2 regions of the Bacillus sp. 1NLA3E genome follow, and region 1 is predicted to be linked to the other one. Evidence: riboswitches for the same ligand, from Rfam matches in the RefSeq annotation. Region 1 holds a riboswitch; the other holds the start of a gene.
What was found. A riboswitch is a leader RNA that binds a small molecule or an ion and turns the genes downstream of it on or off. The one in region 1 is predicted to bind cyclic di-AMP.
Positions count from the first base shown of each region.

Region 2: another riboswitch for cyclic di-AMP. It lies ahead of B1NLA3E_RS15700 (APC family permease); the one in region 1 lies ahead of B1NLA3E_RS10190 (hypothetical protein).

Region 1 covers NC_021171.1:2,121,109-2,129,105, forward strand. Annotated here, with positions in the region: gene B1NLA3E_RS10180 (transaldolase family protein) at 1-582, shown strand, start outside; gene B1NLA3E_RS25890 (hypothetical protein) at 850-1,002, shown strand; cyclic di-AMP (ydaO/yuaA leader) riboswitch at 1,574-1,712, shown strand; gene B1NLA3E_RS10190 (hypothetical protein) at 2,004-2,552, shown strand; gene B1NLA3E_RS10195 (APC family permease) at 2,610-4,433, shown strand; gene B1NLA3E_RS25270 (hypothetical protein) at 4,565-4,705, shown strand; gene B1NLA3E_RS25615 (hypothetical protein) at 4,988-5,125, shown strand; gene B1NLA3E_RS10200 (oxidoreductase) at 5,140-6,744, shown strand; gene B1NLA3E_RS10205 (TSUP family transporter) at 6,880-7,647, shown strand.
Region 2 covers NC_021171.1:3,283,893-3,291,889, reverse strand. Annotated here, with positions in the region: gene B1NLA3E_RS15715 (stage V sporulation protein AE) at 1-510, shown strand, start outside; gene B1NLA3E_RS15710 (spore germination protein) at 461-1,942, shown strand; gene lysA (diaminopimelate decarboxylase) at 2,252-3,571, shown strand; cyclic di-AMP (ydaO/yuaA leader) riboswitch at 3,696-3,906, shown strand; gene B1NLA3E_RS15700 (APC family permease) at 4,035-5,858, shown strand; gene B1NLA3E_RS15695 (GNAT family N-acetyltransferase) at 6,344-6,709, shown strand; gene B1NLA3E_RS15690 (DUF309 domain-containing protein) at 6,710-7,240, opposite strand; gene B1NLA3E_RS24190 (YjcZ family sporulation protein) at 7,389-7,478, opposite strand; gene B1NLA3E_RS15685 (segregation/condensation protein A) at 7,678-7,997, shown strand, end outside.

The DNA of each region.
Region 1 (7,997 bases):
AAAGAAAATCGTCCTTACTTAGGGCTACTAAAAGAAATTAGAGAAGTAATTGGCGGGGGAAAGGAATTATTTGTCCAAGTTGTGGGTGATACCACAGAAGAAATGGTTGATGAGGCCAAATTTATTAACCACCAGTTATTAGGCAAGGTAGTTGTTAAGATTCCAGTAACCAAAGAAGGCATTAAAGCCATAAAATTACTTGCAAAAGACAATATTCCCACACTGGGAACAACGATATATACTTCATTTCAAGCACTGATCGCGTCACTGGCAGGTGCAAAATATGTATCACCATATGTGAACCGAATAGATAATTTAACTGAAAACGGTGTTAAGGTGGTTACGGAAATCGCAGAATTATTTTCGGCCTATCAGTTACCAACTGAAATATTAGCCGCCAGTTTTAAAAATGTTCAACAAGTACATGATGTATGTCTTTCTGGAGCACATACAGTAACGGTTGGACCAGATTTAATCGAGAAATTTATCGCATTCCCATCTACTCTTGATGATGTTTTAGTCTTTAAAGAGCAATGGCAAAAAGTATACGGAACGGATAAGACCAGCCTAATTAATTCTTAATATATTTTTTATTGCCAGCGAGCACCTAAGTTTACTGTTCGGGGAATCCGGACAACGATTGAAGGCTATCTCCGGGCATTCCTTAGCATGCTGATAGGGAGGGCAGTTACATTTGCGATTTAGTACAGTTCACAAACATTAATTCATACTGTCCCTTTGTTTGTGGCTGGAGTGGAAACGATAGAACCAATAGGAAATGGAGAAGGAAAGGTAATACTCATTCATGCTAATTACACCCACTCTTTAGTATTAGCGTTGCTTATTGTAATGATTGCGGGGTGGCTGGCGTGGAGAACGTGGGGGAAGATGAGAGGGATTGTAATCGCCGCGACTGTATTGAGTCATTGGATTCTGGATTTAATCCTACACCGGCCGGAAATGCCCATTTTCCAGGGGATTTTGGAAATCTTCCTTTATTAGGATTTGGTCTTTGGAAATGGCCCATTGCTAGTTTAATTCTGGAGGCAGTTATTATTGGTTTAGGTGCTATTCTATATTTTCGTTCACCCCTTTCAAGAAGCAAAAAAACCTCATCAATTAATAAGAAAGGTCTAAGAATAGCCATTTTGGCGGGGTCTGTGATGGGAGTATTACTGATATTATCATTAATTACTGATAATTTAAAATGAAAAATAAGTATATTAAGTTTTGACATGATAGAATGCAGTTGATGGCTGGTAAGCTGCATTTTAATAAATACACGAAAACTTTTGTACTGCTCCATTATTCATTTGGGGATGAGATGGTTTTACTAATTATAGGATGTTAGCCTTTTATTAACTCTGTTCATTTCAAGTCAAAGAGAAATCTTCTGATTTATTTTTAAAACAAATTAAAAATTTAAGAAAAACAGCAAAATAATGAGATTTAATTAGCATTATTTAAATGAAAGCGTTTTTTACCGTGATTATAGCCAAATTAAGTTGTTTTTGAGCTATTTTGGACTTTTACATTTATTACCCTTGGGAGTAATATCATCCTCATAGCAAATAATCTTATACAGTCTAATCCCGAAAGGGAACGGAGGAACCATTTTTTTGGGGTTAATTCTACAAATTTGTAGAAGGGATGTGAAACTCTTTCGCCATCCTACCCGTCAGCTAACTTCGTCGGCTAAAGCGAAGGAGGTCAAAAGACCACCTGATGAAAGGTGCTTTTTTTGTGCTCTTTTTACAAGAAAAGCCTTCTCATGATTTTGAGGTCTTTTTTTGTTTGCAAAAAATAAAAGGGAGAAAAAGGAAGCTAAAAAATGAACTCTTTGAATATAAAAAAGCCTATGATAAGTGATACATTTTGAAATGTTGGTTTCATTACTGCAGTAATAAAGATTTTAATGATTATTCTAACTTAAGAATACAGATTTTCATGTTTTTTTAATTTCTGGAAATACTGATTATGTAAGGAATAGGGGGGATTAAAAATTGAACCAATCTCTTAGGGCTTTAAAGGAAAAAGTTTTTTTAAAAAATAACGCTGTTCAAACTTATTTTGGGATAGTGAATAAGCAACTGGATATATTTACAATGCGTTATAGGATGTTTGGTGCTGTCTGGAATATACAAAATGGTTTCAGATATATAAACGGTTACTGGTTTAGTGATAATAAGAACGATTTAATTAACTATATTAATTGTGGTCAATGGAAAAACCTTGTAAATCAAGTAGATCAAATTGCTGATGTTTATCAAGTCATTCGAGAGGAACAGGAAAAAGGACTTTGGGAAAAACGAATTAAATTACCTAATAATACAAATTATCAAGAAAATTGGAAAGGGAAAAAAGCAGGGTGGTATATCATAAAATCATGCAAACACTTTCCTTGTTCAATGACATGTATTCAAAAAACAAATAATTCCCTTTGGATTGAGCATATTGGTATTAGTGAATCGGAAAATGATATAAAAAAGTTCATTAATCTTATCAATTTAGAACATAATGTTCATCTCATTTCAGATGAATACTCTACTTAATTCATTGGGGTTTTTTTTATTTATAAAAAAAGAACCTATATTCAGGGGGAAGAATTAATGACATTTAAAAGGATATTATTTGGGCGACCATTAAAATCAGAAGAAGCAGAAGCAGAAAAAATGCCGATTTGGAAGGCATTACCTATTTTATCTTCAGATGCTCTTTCTTCAGTAGCATATGGTACAGAAATGATTCTACTTGAACTTGCAACTGTTGGTGCATTTGCGTTCTCTTTTTCATTACCTATTGCTATTGCAATCATTTTATTAATTACAATTCTTATTATCAGTTATAGACAAGTTATCGATGCGTATCCTCAAGGCGGAGGAGCCTATATGGTCGCAAAAGAAAATTTGGGAATGATTTGGGGGCGTTTAGCAGGTGTTTCATTACTCATTGACTATACATTAACAGTAGCAGTTTCTATATCAGCAGGGGTACTGGCAATTACCTCAGCTTACCCTTCTGCTTTGCCGTATGTAGTCCCTATTGGTCTTGTTTTTATTTGGTTTATGGTTTGGATGAATCTTAGAGGAACATCTGAATCTGGTAATGTTTTTGCTTTACCTACCTATTTGTTTATTATTTGCATGTTAATCTTAGTAGGGAAAGGTTTTTTCGACTGGCTAACGGGAACAGGTCAGGCAACTTCCCATCCTTCTATTCCTACAGAATTACCAGCAAGTTTAACTTGGTTCATTTTGCTAAAAGCATTTTCTTCGGGGTGTTCAGCGGTTACAGGAGTTGAAGCAATCTCTAATGCTGTACCGTACTTTCGGAATCCTTCCCAAAAGAATGCGAAACTAACAATGCTAACATTAGGGGTATTGTTGGCTGTAATATTTGGTGGAGTAACTATGCTTTCACAAGTCTATAATATTCAACCAGACCCGACAGGAGCAAAATCGGTATTATCTTTGGTTGCAGAAGATGCGTTTGGGCGTGGTGCGTTTTATTATATTATTCAGCTTGCAACTATGTCGATATTGGTATTAGCGGCAAATACCAGCTTTAATGGATTTCCGATTTTAGCATCGATAATGGCTCAGGATAAAAATATGCCACGAATGTTTAGTAATCGAGGAGAACGTTTAGCTTTTAACTATGGAATAGTCACACTGGGAATATTAGCAAGTGTTTTATTAATTGTATTTCGTGGCAGAACTGAAGCTTTAATACCACTTTATGCTATTGGTGTTTTCTTATCTTTTACTCTGGCACAAATTGGTCTTGTCTTGAAATGGTGTAAAGATAAATCACAAGGATGGCAAAGAAAAGCAATTATCAATGGAATAGGTGGAGTTGTAACTTTCTTTGTTGTAATCATTTTTAGTATCACTAAATTTGAAGAAGGTGCTTGGATTGTAATCATCATAACACCTTTATTATTATGGTTAATCACAAAAATTAGCAAACACTATGATAATGTAGCTGATCAATTAAGATTTGACTTAAGCGAGCCTGTTCCAAATGTGGAAACGGTTGTAATTGTACCAGTGGCTGGTATCCATAAGGTGGTTGTATCCACCATTTCGTATGCAAAATCTCTTACCCCGGATGTTGTAGCTTTTTATGTTGCTTTTTCACCTGAGGATGCGAAAAAAATGGAGGCCAAATGGGAAATATGGAATCCAGGTGTTAGATTAGTGGTTGTGGTATCACGGTACCGTACATTGATAAAGCCATTAATTGATTTTATTAAACGAGCAGAGAACCGTTACGGTAACCAAAAGAGAATAACTGTCCTATTACCTGAATTTATTACCCATAAGTGGTGGCATCGCCTTTTACACAATCAATCAGCATTTCGTATTCGCACTTTACTTTTGAAGAGAAAAGACGTTGTGGTTTCGACAGTTCCATTTCATTTAAAAGATTAATCTTCAACCTAATATATAAAAAGTCCAATGATTTCATTGGGCTTTTTATATATTTTTTTATTGTTAATAGGAGTTAAAAGGGTCGATATAGGCGAAAATAAGCATATAAATGTATTAAGGAGTGATGAAAAATGGAAAATGTTTGTAATGTTTGTGGGTATAATGAAGAAGATATTGAAAAAGATAAAGAAAAAACAGTTTTACTAATTTGTGATAATTGTTTAAGAAGTGAAAATCTCCCCGATTTTTTAGACAAAATCTTCCTTAATTAAAAAAACTTTTTGATTACGCTTAGATAAAGAAAAACAATAAATAAGTGTTTTTCTATAATAGAAGTAAACAAATAAATGCAAAATACCCATTCTAATACCCAAATAACTTTCTTCCAAGGGGGGGACATAGCTACAATCGATCTCCCTCGTAAATAGACGACTGAATAAATTTCATTTTTATTTCACAATAATTTCTGGCTTGTTCGTTTATAATTAATATTGGAAATATTTATTATATGTTTATTTGTGAAATATTGAACAAACTTTCGAGGAGGACGGGCTATGAATTATCGTCATTTATTTGAAAAAGGAAGAATTGGGAGTTTAACCTTGAAGAACAGAATTGTCATGCCTCCAATGGGAACCAATCTGGCTGGTCCTAGATTCATCATGGCGGAAGACAAGCAAGTTCGCTACTGAATGGTGGGAACCAAATCGTAGCCCCGAGTCCAGTTACTTGTGCAATGATTGGAGAAGAACCAAGAGAACTACTGACTGCAGAAGTGAAGGAATTAGTGAATAAATTTGTAAGGGCTGCTGTTAGATGTAAGTCCGCTGGTGTCGACGGTGTAGAAGTGCACGCTGCTCACGGTTATTTAATTAACCAGTTCCTAAGCCCGTATACAAACTTACGAACAGATGAATATGGTGGAAGCTTTGAAAATAGAATCAGATTTTTAGAGGAAATTATCATTGGCATTAGGGAAAAATGTGGTGAGGATTACCCGGTTACGGTCCGATTAAGTGCAGATGAGTTTGTTGATGGAGGAATTGACTTAGAATTAAGTAAGAACATTTCTCGATATTTAGAAAAACTTGGTGTAGACGGACTTCATATTAGTGCCGGAAACTATGATTCTATGGATAAAGTCATAGAGTCTTCAATATATGAACAAGGCTGGAGAGTTTACCTTGCAGAGGAAATTAAAAAAGAAGTTAACATCCCTGTGATTACTGTTGGGGTAATTAGGGAACCTGAGTTTGCTGAATCCGTTTTAGCAGAGGGGAAAGCCGACTTTGTTGCCATTGGGCGTGGGCAAATTGCAGATCCTGAATGGGCTAAGAAAACATTAGAGGGCCGAGAAAAAGAAATAAGGAAATGTATTTCCTGCCTAAATTGTGTCAAAATGGCATTAGGTAATGGCCATATTGAGTGCTCAGTCAACATAAGTGCAGGCCGAGAACTAGAGTTTAAGGAAATCAAACCGATTGATGAAAAACGCAATGTGGCAGTCGTTGGTGGTGGCCCAGGTGGAATGGAAGCGGCTAGAATTCTTACATTAAAAGGGTATGATGTTACGATTTTTGAAAAAGATGATAAACTCGGTGGACAATTGAACCTAGTGAAACAACCAATCGCTAAGGAGAAAATGGATTGGATTATTCAATATCATAGCAATGAAATGGACCGATTAAATATTGATGTTCGCCTAAATACAGAGGCTTCCATTGAGGCTATCAAGGCAATCAATCCTTATGCTGTTTTCTTAGCGACAGGTGCAAAACCAATTTTGCCGGATTTAGAGGGTATTAACCTTGAGAATGTATGTGATTATGAAGATGTTTTATTGGATCGAAAGGATTTTTCAGACAAAAAAATCGTTGTAGTGGGTAGTGGAATGGTTTGTTACAGTGTAACTAGCCAGCTTGCCAAACAGAGAAATGAAGTGACTTTGATTGAAGTACCTACCGAGACTGGTAGCAAAGTAACACCACCTACAAGAGAGCTGTTATTGAATCGACTAAAAAAGGCCAATATTGATATTATCACAGATCAAAGAGTAGCAAAAATTCTTCCGAATTCAATCATTGTTGAGGATGGAAAATCAGGGAATCAGAGGGTAATTGATGTAGATCATGTTGTGTTCTCCATGGGAACACAGGCCTACAATCCTTTAGAAGAGTCCTATCAAAACCATTTTGACAATGTATTTGTTTTAGGTGATGCCGAAAATCCTGGTTCCATTACAAATGCCATAAAAGAGGGATTTGAAAAAGCATTTGTCATTGAATCACTCGTTACAAATAAACATGTATAAGGGATGGGCTTTACTTCTTTTGGAGTAAAGCCCTTTTTAATTTAACTCTGGTAAACTATTATTATATGATAGTAGAATAATTTTTAAGTAATCACAAATATATTTGCAGTATTAACAAAAAGAAAGGCTGATTAGATGCACTTTGATTTAGATCCATCGTTATTAATCATTTTGATTGTTTTTGGCTTTTTAGCGGCATTTATTGATTCTGTTGTTGGTGGTGGTGGGCTCATTACCTTACCAGCGTTGCTTTTTACGGGTCTGACGCCAGCATCAGCTGTTGCTACGAATAAATTAGCTGGGTCAGTCGGCTCCTTTACCAGTACGATTATGTTTTATCGTTCAGGTAAGCTCAATTTATCGTCCGTTTATAAGCTATTTCCACTCGTCTTTATTGGCTCGATGATGGGTGCTTGGACCGTCCATTTGATGAATCCTGAAGTGCTAAAGCCATTGATGCTTGTTATGCTTGCAATTGTGGCCATTTATACCATATTCAAGAAAGATTGGGGCAGTATTTCAACCTATAAAAAATTAGCAAACCGCCATCTTATTATTTTTATCATGCTTATCTTTGTTATAGGGTTCTATGATGGATTTATCGGTCCCGGCACAGGGTCATTCTTAATTTTTACTTTTTTAATGATTGGCTTTGATTTTTTAGAGGCTGCCGGGAATGCGAAGTTTTTAAACTTTGGTAGTAATATTGCAGCATTGTTGATGTTCATGTTCTTAGGACAAATCAATTATGCCTATGGTATACCGATGGGTCTTGCGCAGATTGCGGGAGCGATTTGTGGCTCGAAATTTGCGATTAAACGCGGAAGTGGCTATGTCCGCGCACTGTTTATATTAGTCACCATTTTATTGTTAGCAAAAAATGTTTATAATTATTTTTACTAATGAAGGAGAATGGTGTAACAGAAGAAATTCACAACCTATTCAAACATAGATGCACCATTATTAGGTAATTCGCACTATAAAATGATGATCAATAACAAACAACCGCAAGCCCTTCATTATGTAAGGCTTGCGGTTGTTTTTTTACATGTAAGCAAAATCAACAATGAACTTTAATACAGCCCTTATTATCATATTTCCGGGAATTTTCTGTTAGATATATACATTAGGTTGGTTTAATAAGTTATTTTCCAAAATTCGTAAAAATTAAAATATACACTTAACATAAATGGTAGTACTATTATATTGACAATATAATTTGTGGTTTCTTTAACATTTTTTATATTAAATTA
Region 2 (7,997 bases), 1.2 Mb from region 1:
ATGTCACAAGGGAACCCGTCAGTCCTAACTGGCCCAGAACTTGTGAAGCACATCAAAAGAGCCAAAAATGATCCGGTATTTGTAATGTTTGATGATAGTGGTTTTATAGGTGAAGGTGCAGGAGAAATCGCCTTGAAATATGTCGCAGAGCATAATGAAATAGAAGTGTTAGGAATAATAGCTGTAGCTTCTAAAACAAGACAAGAAGAATGGACAAAAGTGGACGTTTGTATAGATCGGGACGGAGTATTAACTCCGTATGGAGTAGATAAATTTGGTGTTCCTGAATTTGAACTTGGCAGGATAAACGGTGATACCGTTTATTGTCTTGACCAGTTAAAAGTTCCTATCATAGTAGGAATTGGAGATATCGGTAAGATGTCACAACATGATCATTTTGAACAGGGTTCTCCAATTACCAAAAAGGCTGTTGAGATTATCTTAGAAAGGAGTGGATATTATGGCAACCACGACAAAGGAAAGGCATCCGATTCCGGAGTCAGTCGATGAAATAGAAAAATATTTCAAGGAACGGATCGGTTTAGGTGTAAGCTTTGACCTAGGAGTCCGTAAGCTTAAAATAAATAAGAGAAGTGTGCACCTCTATTATGTTAATGGGTTATGTGATACAAGTTTCATTATTGAAATTATGGAAACGCTTCTTAGGATTAATGAGCATGAAAAACTATCGACCAATCTTTTTAATAATATCGAAAACAATCTTGTCCATCAGTCGGTCACACCGATTAAAACATTGGATGAAGTTGTTGATCAAGTATTGAGTGGTTTAATGGTTGTAGTGGTAGAGGGTGTGCAGACAGCATTATCTATCGATGTCCGTAGCTACCCAGGAAGGCAACCACAGGAACCTGATACGGAGAAGGTAGTTCGTGGTTCACGGGATGGTTATGTTGAAAACATCATTGTGAACACGGCGTTAACGAGAAGAAGAATTCGGGATGAGAGATTGCGTTTTGAAATCATAAAAGTGGGGGAAAGATCTAAAACGGATATTGCCATTGCCTATATTAAAGATATTGCTGATGAAGATCTGGTTGAGGTTATTAAAAAAGAAATTAAAGCGATTAAAATCGATGGCCTCACGATGGCAGAGAAAGCTGTTGAAGAGTTTTTATTAAAGCAAGGATATAATCCTTATCCATTGGTACGATACACGGAGAGGGCTGATGTGGGAGCAACCCATTTGTTAGAAGGGCATGTCCTGATTTTTGTGGATACATCTCCAAGTGTAATTATTACACCCTCCACTTTTTTTCATCATTTACAGCATGCAGAGGAATTTAGACAATCTCCAGCAGTTGGGACCTTTGTAAGATGGGTTCGATTTCTGGGGGTAATCATCTCCTTGTTCTTGTTACCCTTATGGTTCTTATGGGTTCTTGAACCACATCTCTTACCGGAAAAGTTAGCCTTTATTGGACCAAATGACAGTACAAATATTCCGATTGTGATTCAACTGTTTCTTGCAGATATTGGGCTTGAATTTTTACGACTTGCCGCCATCCATACCCCAACCCCACTTTCGACCGCAATGGGCTTAATTGCAGCTGTGTTAATTGGGCAAATTGCCGTTGATGTCGGACTGTTTGTTCCAGAAGTAATATTATATGCATCGCTAGCGACAGTCGGGACATTTACTACTCCAAGCTATGAATTAAGTATTGCGAACAAAATGGGTAGACTTGCATTATTGGTTGCCGTTGCCCTATTTCATGCTCCGGGGTTTGTTATCGGTAACACCTTATATTTCTTGTTCTTGGCTGGAATTCGGTCATTAAATACGCCCTATTTATGGCCACTCCTTCCCTTTAATCCACAGGCATTTCTTCAAATCATTATCCGGACAAGCGTTCCTGGCTCAAAAAAACGGCCAAGTATCGTTCATCCTAAGAACCGTTTTAAACAGCCTGCTAATTCCTAGAAAACCATTTACAGAGTGCTGTTGTTATGATAAAGTTGGATTAATTTATTTTTGGATAGGTTGTGTTAAAGGAAATTGTTGATTTTTAGCACAATGTTGATTGGAGCGGAAGGTGCTCGACTCCTGCGGGAGCAGCGGGACAGGTGAGACCCCGCAGGCGTATAACGCCGAGGAGGCTCAGCGCCCGCCCTGCGGAAATCAACATTCTAATTTAACACAGCCTTTGGATAAAAGAGACAAATAGACAGTATCTCTCGTAGAAACTGTCTATTTTATTATATTTGAAGTGCTTTAACGGAGGGGAAAAGAATGTATTTTCATGGAACAACAAAAGTAAATGACAAGGGGCACCTAGAAATTGGTGGTTTAGATACAATCGACTTAGCTGAACAGTTTGGGACACCACTATATGTTTATGATGTGGCCTTAATTCGGGATCGAGCTCGAGGATTTAAAAAAACCTTTGATCGACTAGGGGTACCCGCGCAGGTTGCTTATGCCAGTAAAGCTTTTTCTACTATTGCAATGCTTCAATTAGCTAATGAAGAAGGATTATCCCTTGATGTCGTGTCAGGAGGAGAATTATATACGGCACTTCATGCTGAATTTCCAGTAGAGAAAATCCACTTTCATGGAAATAATAAAAGTAGAGAAGAATTAGATATGGCGATTAAAGCGAAAATTGGCTGTATTGTGGTTGATAATTTCTATGAATTGGAGCTTTTAAACCAAATTTGTGCGGACAAGAAAATTAAAACAAAAATTTTGTTACGAGTAACACCTGGAATTGAAGCGCATACACATGATTATATTTTAACTGGACAGGAAGATTCAAAATTTGGATTCGATTTGCAAAACGGCCAAGCTGAAAAGGCAGTGACCATCGCAATTAAATCGGAATGGCTGGACTTGCTTGGGGTTCATTGTCATATCGGTTCCCAAATTTTTGAAACAACAGGTTTCTTGTTAGCGGCAAAGAAAATTTTTGAAAAGTTAGCTGATTGGAAACACAAGTTTAATTTTAGTTCAAAAGTATTAAATTTGGGCGGCGGTTTCGGAATTCGTTATACAAATGAAGATGAACCGATGCAACCGCACCATTATGTAGAGGAAATCATTGCTGAGGTAAAGATACAGGCAAAACAATTAGAAATGAACATGCCTGAGATTTGGATTGAACCAGGAAGATCTTTAGTAGGGGATGCAGGAACGACCCTTTATAAGGTTGGTTCGCGTAAAGAAGTCCCAAATGTCAGAAATTATTTAGCTGTTGATGGAGGAATGAGTGATAATATTCGCCCAGCTCTTTATCAAGCAAAATATGAGGCCGTATTGGCCAATCGTCCATTAGCTAATATAGAAGAAACTGTGTCAATTGCTGGGAAATGCTGTGAATCAGGTGACATGCTTATCTGGGATCTTCCTTTGCCTAAAGCAGAAGATCAAGAAATATTAGCAGTGTCATGCACGGGTGCTTACGGATATTCAATGGCAAATAACTACAATCGAATTCCGCGTCCTCCAGTAGTTTTTGTTGAAAATGGTGAAGCAACCCTTGTGGTAAAAAGAGAAACCTTTGAAGACCTTTTGAGACTTGATTTACCGTTAAACTCAAAAGTAGAAATCTAAGCTGTGATTTATTTGCAGCTTTTTTCTTTTGCTTAAAAAAATTTTTAGGAGAGTAGAAGAAAGTTTTGGAAATCCATGCTTTACAAATTACAGGATAGGGTAGTATGATAATCAACAGTTTCATATTTCTAATTCGCTTAATCCAAAAGGAACGGGGAAACCAGATTGTGAGCAAAAAGTTGTTCACTCGGGGTGAATCCTTTTTTTATGTCTAGCTGTAGCGGCAAGCCCTCAATGGGTTGAAGGAGACGCTTTTGCTTTTCATATTAAGAGGTAGGGCTATTCTATGGTCCGAATCCGACAGCTAACCTCGTAAGCGTTATGGGAGAGGAAGATGACACTGATGCGACATCGTTAATATGTCCACAGGGGTATTTTTCATGCTCTGTGGACTTTTTTTGTTTAGATAACTTATTACCTTTTTGGGTAACCTAACTTTCAACAAGATGATGGTGGTGGAAACATGTTTACTTCGGTTAAAAGGTTTTTAATCGGTCGGCCATTAAAATCGGCCGAGCTTGGTGAGCAAAAACTTAACAAGCTAAAAGCTTTAGCTATACTTTCTTCTGATGCATTGTCCTCGGTTGCATATGGGACAGAGCAAATCTTACTCGTGTTGGTCACGGTGAGTACACTGGCATTTTGGTACTCCTTGCCTATTGCAGTAGGCGTATTATTCCTATTAACTGCACTTATATTATCGTACCGGCAAATAATTTTTTCCTATCCACATGGTGGAGGAGCATATGTCGTTTCTAAGGAAAATATTGGGGTTAACGCAGGGCTTGTAGCGGGCGGGTCTCTATTGGTTGATTACATCTTAACCGTTGCAGTTAGTGTTTCAGCTGGAACAGATGCGATTACATCTGCTTTTCCTCGGTTACACGAACATACGGTTTTAATTGCAATTATTTTGGTTATCTTAATTACGATTTTAAATCTTAGAGGAGTCACGGAATCTGCCACAGTTTTAGCTTATCCAGTTTACCTGTTTGTGTTTGCTATGGTATTTATGATTGGTTTGGGAATATACCATATTGTAACTGGAGATGTGTCTCCGGAACTACACCCGGAAATTGGGACACCTGTTGCAGGGATTACCTTATTTTTATTATTAAGAGCTTTTGCCTCAGGTTGTTCTGCCTTAACTGGTGTAGAAGCCATTTCTAATGCTATTCCTAACTTTAAAGATCCTGCACCTAATAATGCTGCGAAAACGTTAATATTAATGGGATCTCTGCTTGCAGTTTTATTCACAGGAATTACGTATTTAGCCTTTTACTATGGGATTTCACCATCTGGTAAAGAAACGGTCGTATCTCAAATAGCTGCGCAAATATTTGGAAGAAACGGAATGTATTATTTTGTCCAGGGTTCAACTGCGCTTATTCTTGTTTTAGCAGCAAATACTGGTTACTCAGCCTTCCCTTTACTTGCCTATAATTTAGCTAAGGATAAATATATTCCGAGAATGTTTACAATCCGAGGAGACCGTTTAGGTTATTCAAATGGAATCTTGACGTTAGCAATTGGTTCAATTGTTTTAATTATTGCTTTTAAAGGACAAACAGATCAGCTTATCCCACTTTATGCAGTGGGGGTTTTTATTCCCTTTACGTTGTCGCAAACAGGAATGATTATAAAGTGGTTTCGTGAAAAACCAAAAGGGTGGGTTTATAAATTTATTATCAATTTGGTTGGAGCCTTAATTAGTTTCACCGTTATGATGATATTCTTTATCACAAAATTCGGTCAGGTTTGGTCAGTGCTAATCTTTTTACCGGTTATTGTTTATGGATTCCATCGGATATCTAAACATTATGATTCAGTTGGTGAGCAATTGCGGCTTAAAGCAGGAGAAGCCGCCGTTCCGATTAATGGAAATATCATTATTGTTCCGGTAGCTGGAATTACCCAAGTGGTTGAGAACTCGATTAATTATGCTAAAACTTTAACGGACCAAGTCATCGCAGTATATGTTTCCTTTGACAGAGAAGATGAAAAGTTGTTTGAACAAAAATGGAAAAATTGGCAACCTGATGTTAGGTTAGTGACGTTGCATTCTCATTATCGGAGTATTATTCATCCATTGACAAAGTTCATTGATACGGTAGAGCATAAGGCAAGGGAGTCTAATTACTGGGTGACAGTATTAATTCCACAATTTATTCCAAAAAAGAGCTGGCACAACATTCTTCATAATCAATCTAGTATCCTGATTCGAACTTTCTTGTTATATAAGAGAAATGTCGTTGTATCAACCGTTCCCTATCATTTTAGAAAATAGTTTTTAAAAATAAGGCTGTGTTAAAGCTCAATGTTGATTGGAGTGGAAGGCGCGAAGACTCCTGCGGGAGCAGCGGGACAGGTGAGACCCCGCAGGCGCTTAAGCGCCGAGAAGGCTCACCGCCCGCCCCGCCGGAAAGCGAAGCGTCTGGAGCGGAAATCAACATTCTAGTTTATCAGAGCCAAAAAAGAATGGAATCGTTACATCATAAACCCATGCCAGTTAATTACCCTTTGCATGGGTTTTACATGTGATAAAGAATTTTTGCCGGTCAATGGCATAAATGTGGAGTTTAGTGTAGAATAGGTTTTATTAGATTTTTTGTTGAAGAAAACGAACGAATTTTGTATGATGAGAACAATGATGTTTGTTTGCAACAAACAACAACTGATTACATATAATGTCAAGAAAATAAAATGGATGACGTGGGTTGCTGATCAAAATTTATTGTCTGGACATGTTATTTAATTAATGAGGGATACTTTATGTTGATTCGCTATAAAAAAACGTTTGAGAAAATAGCAATGGGTTTATTATCATTTATGCCAGCTGAAAAAGATTTGAAAAAGTTACAACAAACCATGAAACAGTATGAGACGGATGAGCATTGGCAGCTCTTCTTATGGAAAGAGGAAGATATCATCGGTTTAATAGGTGTTATTATTGAAGAGAGTTGTTTGAGAATTCAGCATATCTCTGTCAATCCTTCCCATCGCCATCATGGAATCGGTAAAAAAATGGTAGCGGCTTTAAAAGAAATGTACCCAGAAAAAGGATTAATACCAAATGAATATACATCTTCTTTTATTGAGAAGTGTATAAATTGCGAAGGCGCAAAAGGCGGGGAATGATTATTCCTCGCCTTTTTTATGTGCTTTTTCTTTTTTTGCAATTTCCCGTTCTTGGATAACTTCACTTCTGTCACGTAATAAATGACGATGTATCAAATTGTCCTCTTCTAGATTACTTTCCATACCCCAGGCATGCCCTTTCTCCTTACAAATCGTTTTACATTTAGCAAGTAAGTTTTGATCTATTAATGGGATGTTAAAGCTTGTGTATGGTAAACCAGAGTGTATATGTATGACTCTATTTGGTAAAAAAATTAATAATTCATCCATATCAATTCCAAGAGTGCAACCTTCCTTTTTTTTGTTCTCGAAAATGGATATAGCTTTTTGCAAGGTTCGTTGAGCGCCACTGTTGTTGTTCCTTCTAAAATGATAATTGGAGACGGCAAGCATTATTAAACCTACCCAAATTGATTGTTTATCCCCTTTGATGGTTTCTTTCCAGTATTCTTCTAATATTTCATGACATTCAAAATAATCACGGTCCCCGTGAAAATGAACTAAAAATTGAATGTAGGCGTCTGGATACATATCATACCTCCTTCGTTCACTAAATTAAATGTAACATAAACGATGTTCATATGAATATTCATAAGAAAGCCCAGCTAATTGCTGGGCTTTTTTAATATTAGATGAATCATTGGAAATCATAATATTGTGTCATGGGCGCTTCTTTTTTTTATAACCAAGCAGCCCCGACAATGATTAATAAAATAAATAGGACAACAATTAACGCAAATCCTCCACCGTAACCAAATCCACCGGACATGAATCATTCCTCCTCTAAGCTGAGTTTTACTTATTACATTGTCATCATATGTGGGGGATATCTAAGACGTTTGGGCGTTTGTCACCATTTTTGTTAACAAAATTCAACAGGTCTAAATTTCTATTGGATAACTTATCTTAATCCTCTATACTAAATATAGTCATTTTTGATATAGACTTAAGAAATTTTGGTGAGAACAATGCAATATAATGTTAAGATAGACGCTTTTGAAGGACCACTTGATCTACTACTTCATCTAATTAATAGTCTTGAAATAGATATTTATGATATCCCTGTTTCAGAAATTACGGAACAATACCTTTTGTATATCCATGCGATGAAAGAACTACAGTTAGATCTGGCCAGTGAGTTTTTAGTAATGGCTGCGACCTTATTGGCAATTAAAAGCAAAATGCTTTTGCCAAAGCATGAGGAAGAAATGTTAGATGAAAACTTTGATATCGATTTGGAAGAAGACCCGCGTGAGGAATTAGTCGAGAGACTAATTGAGTATCGAAA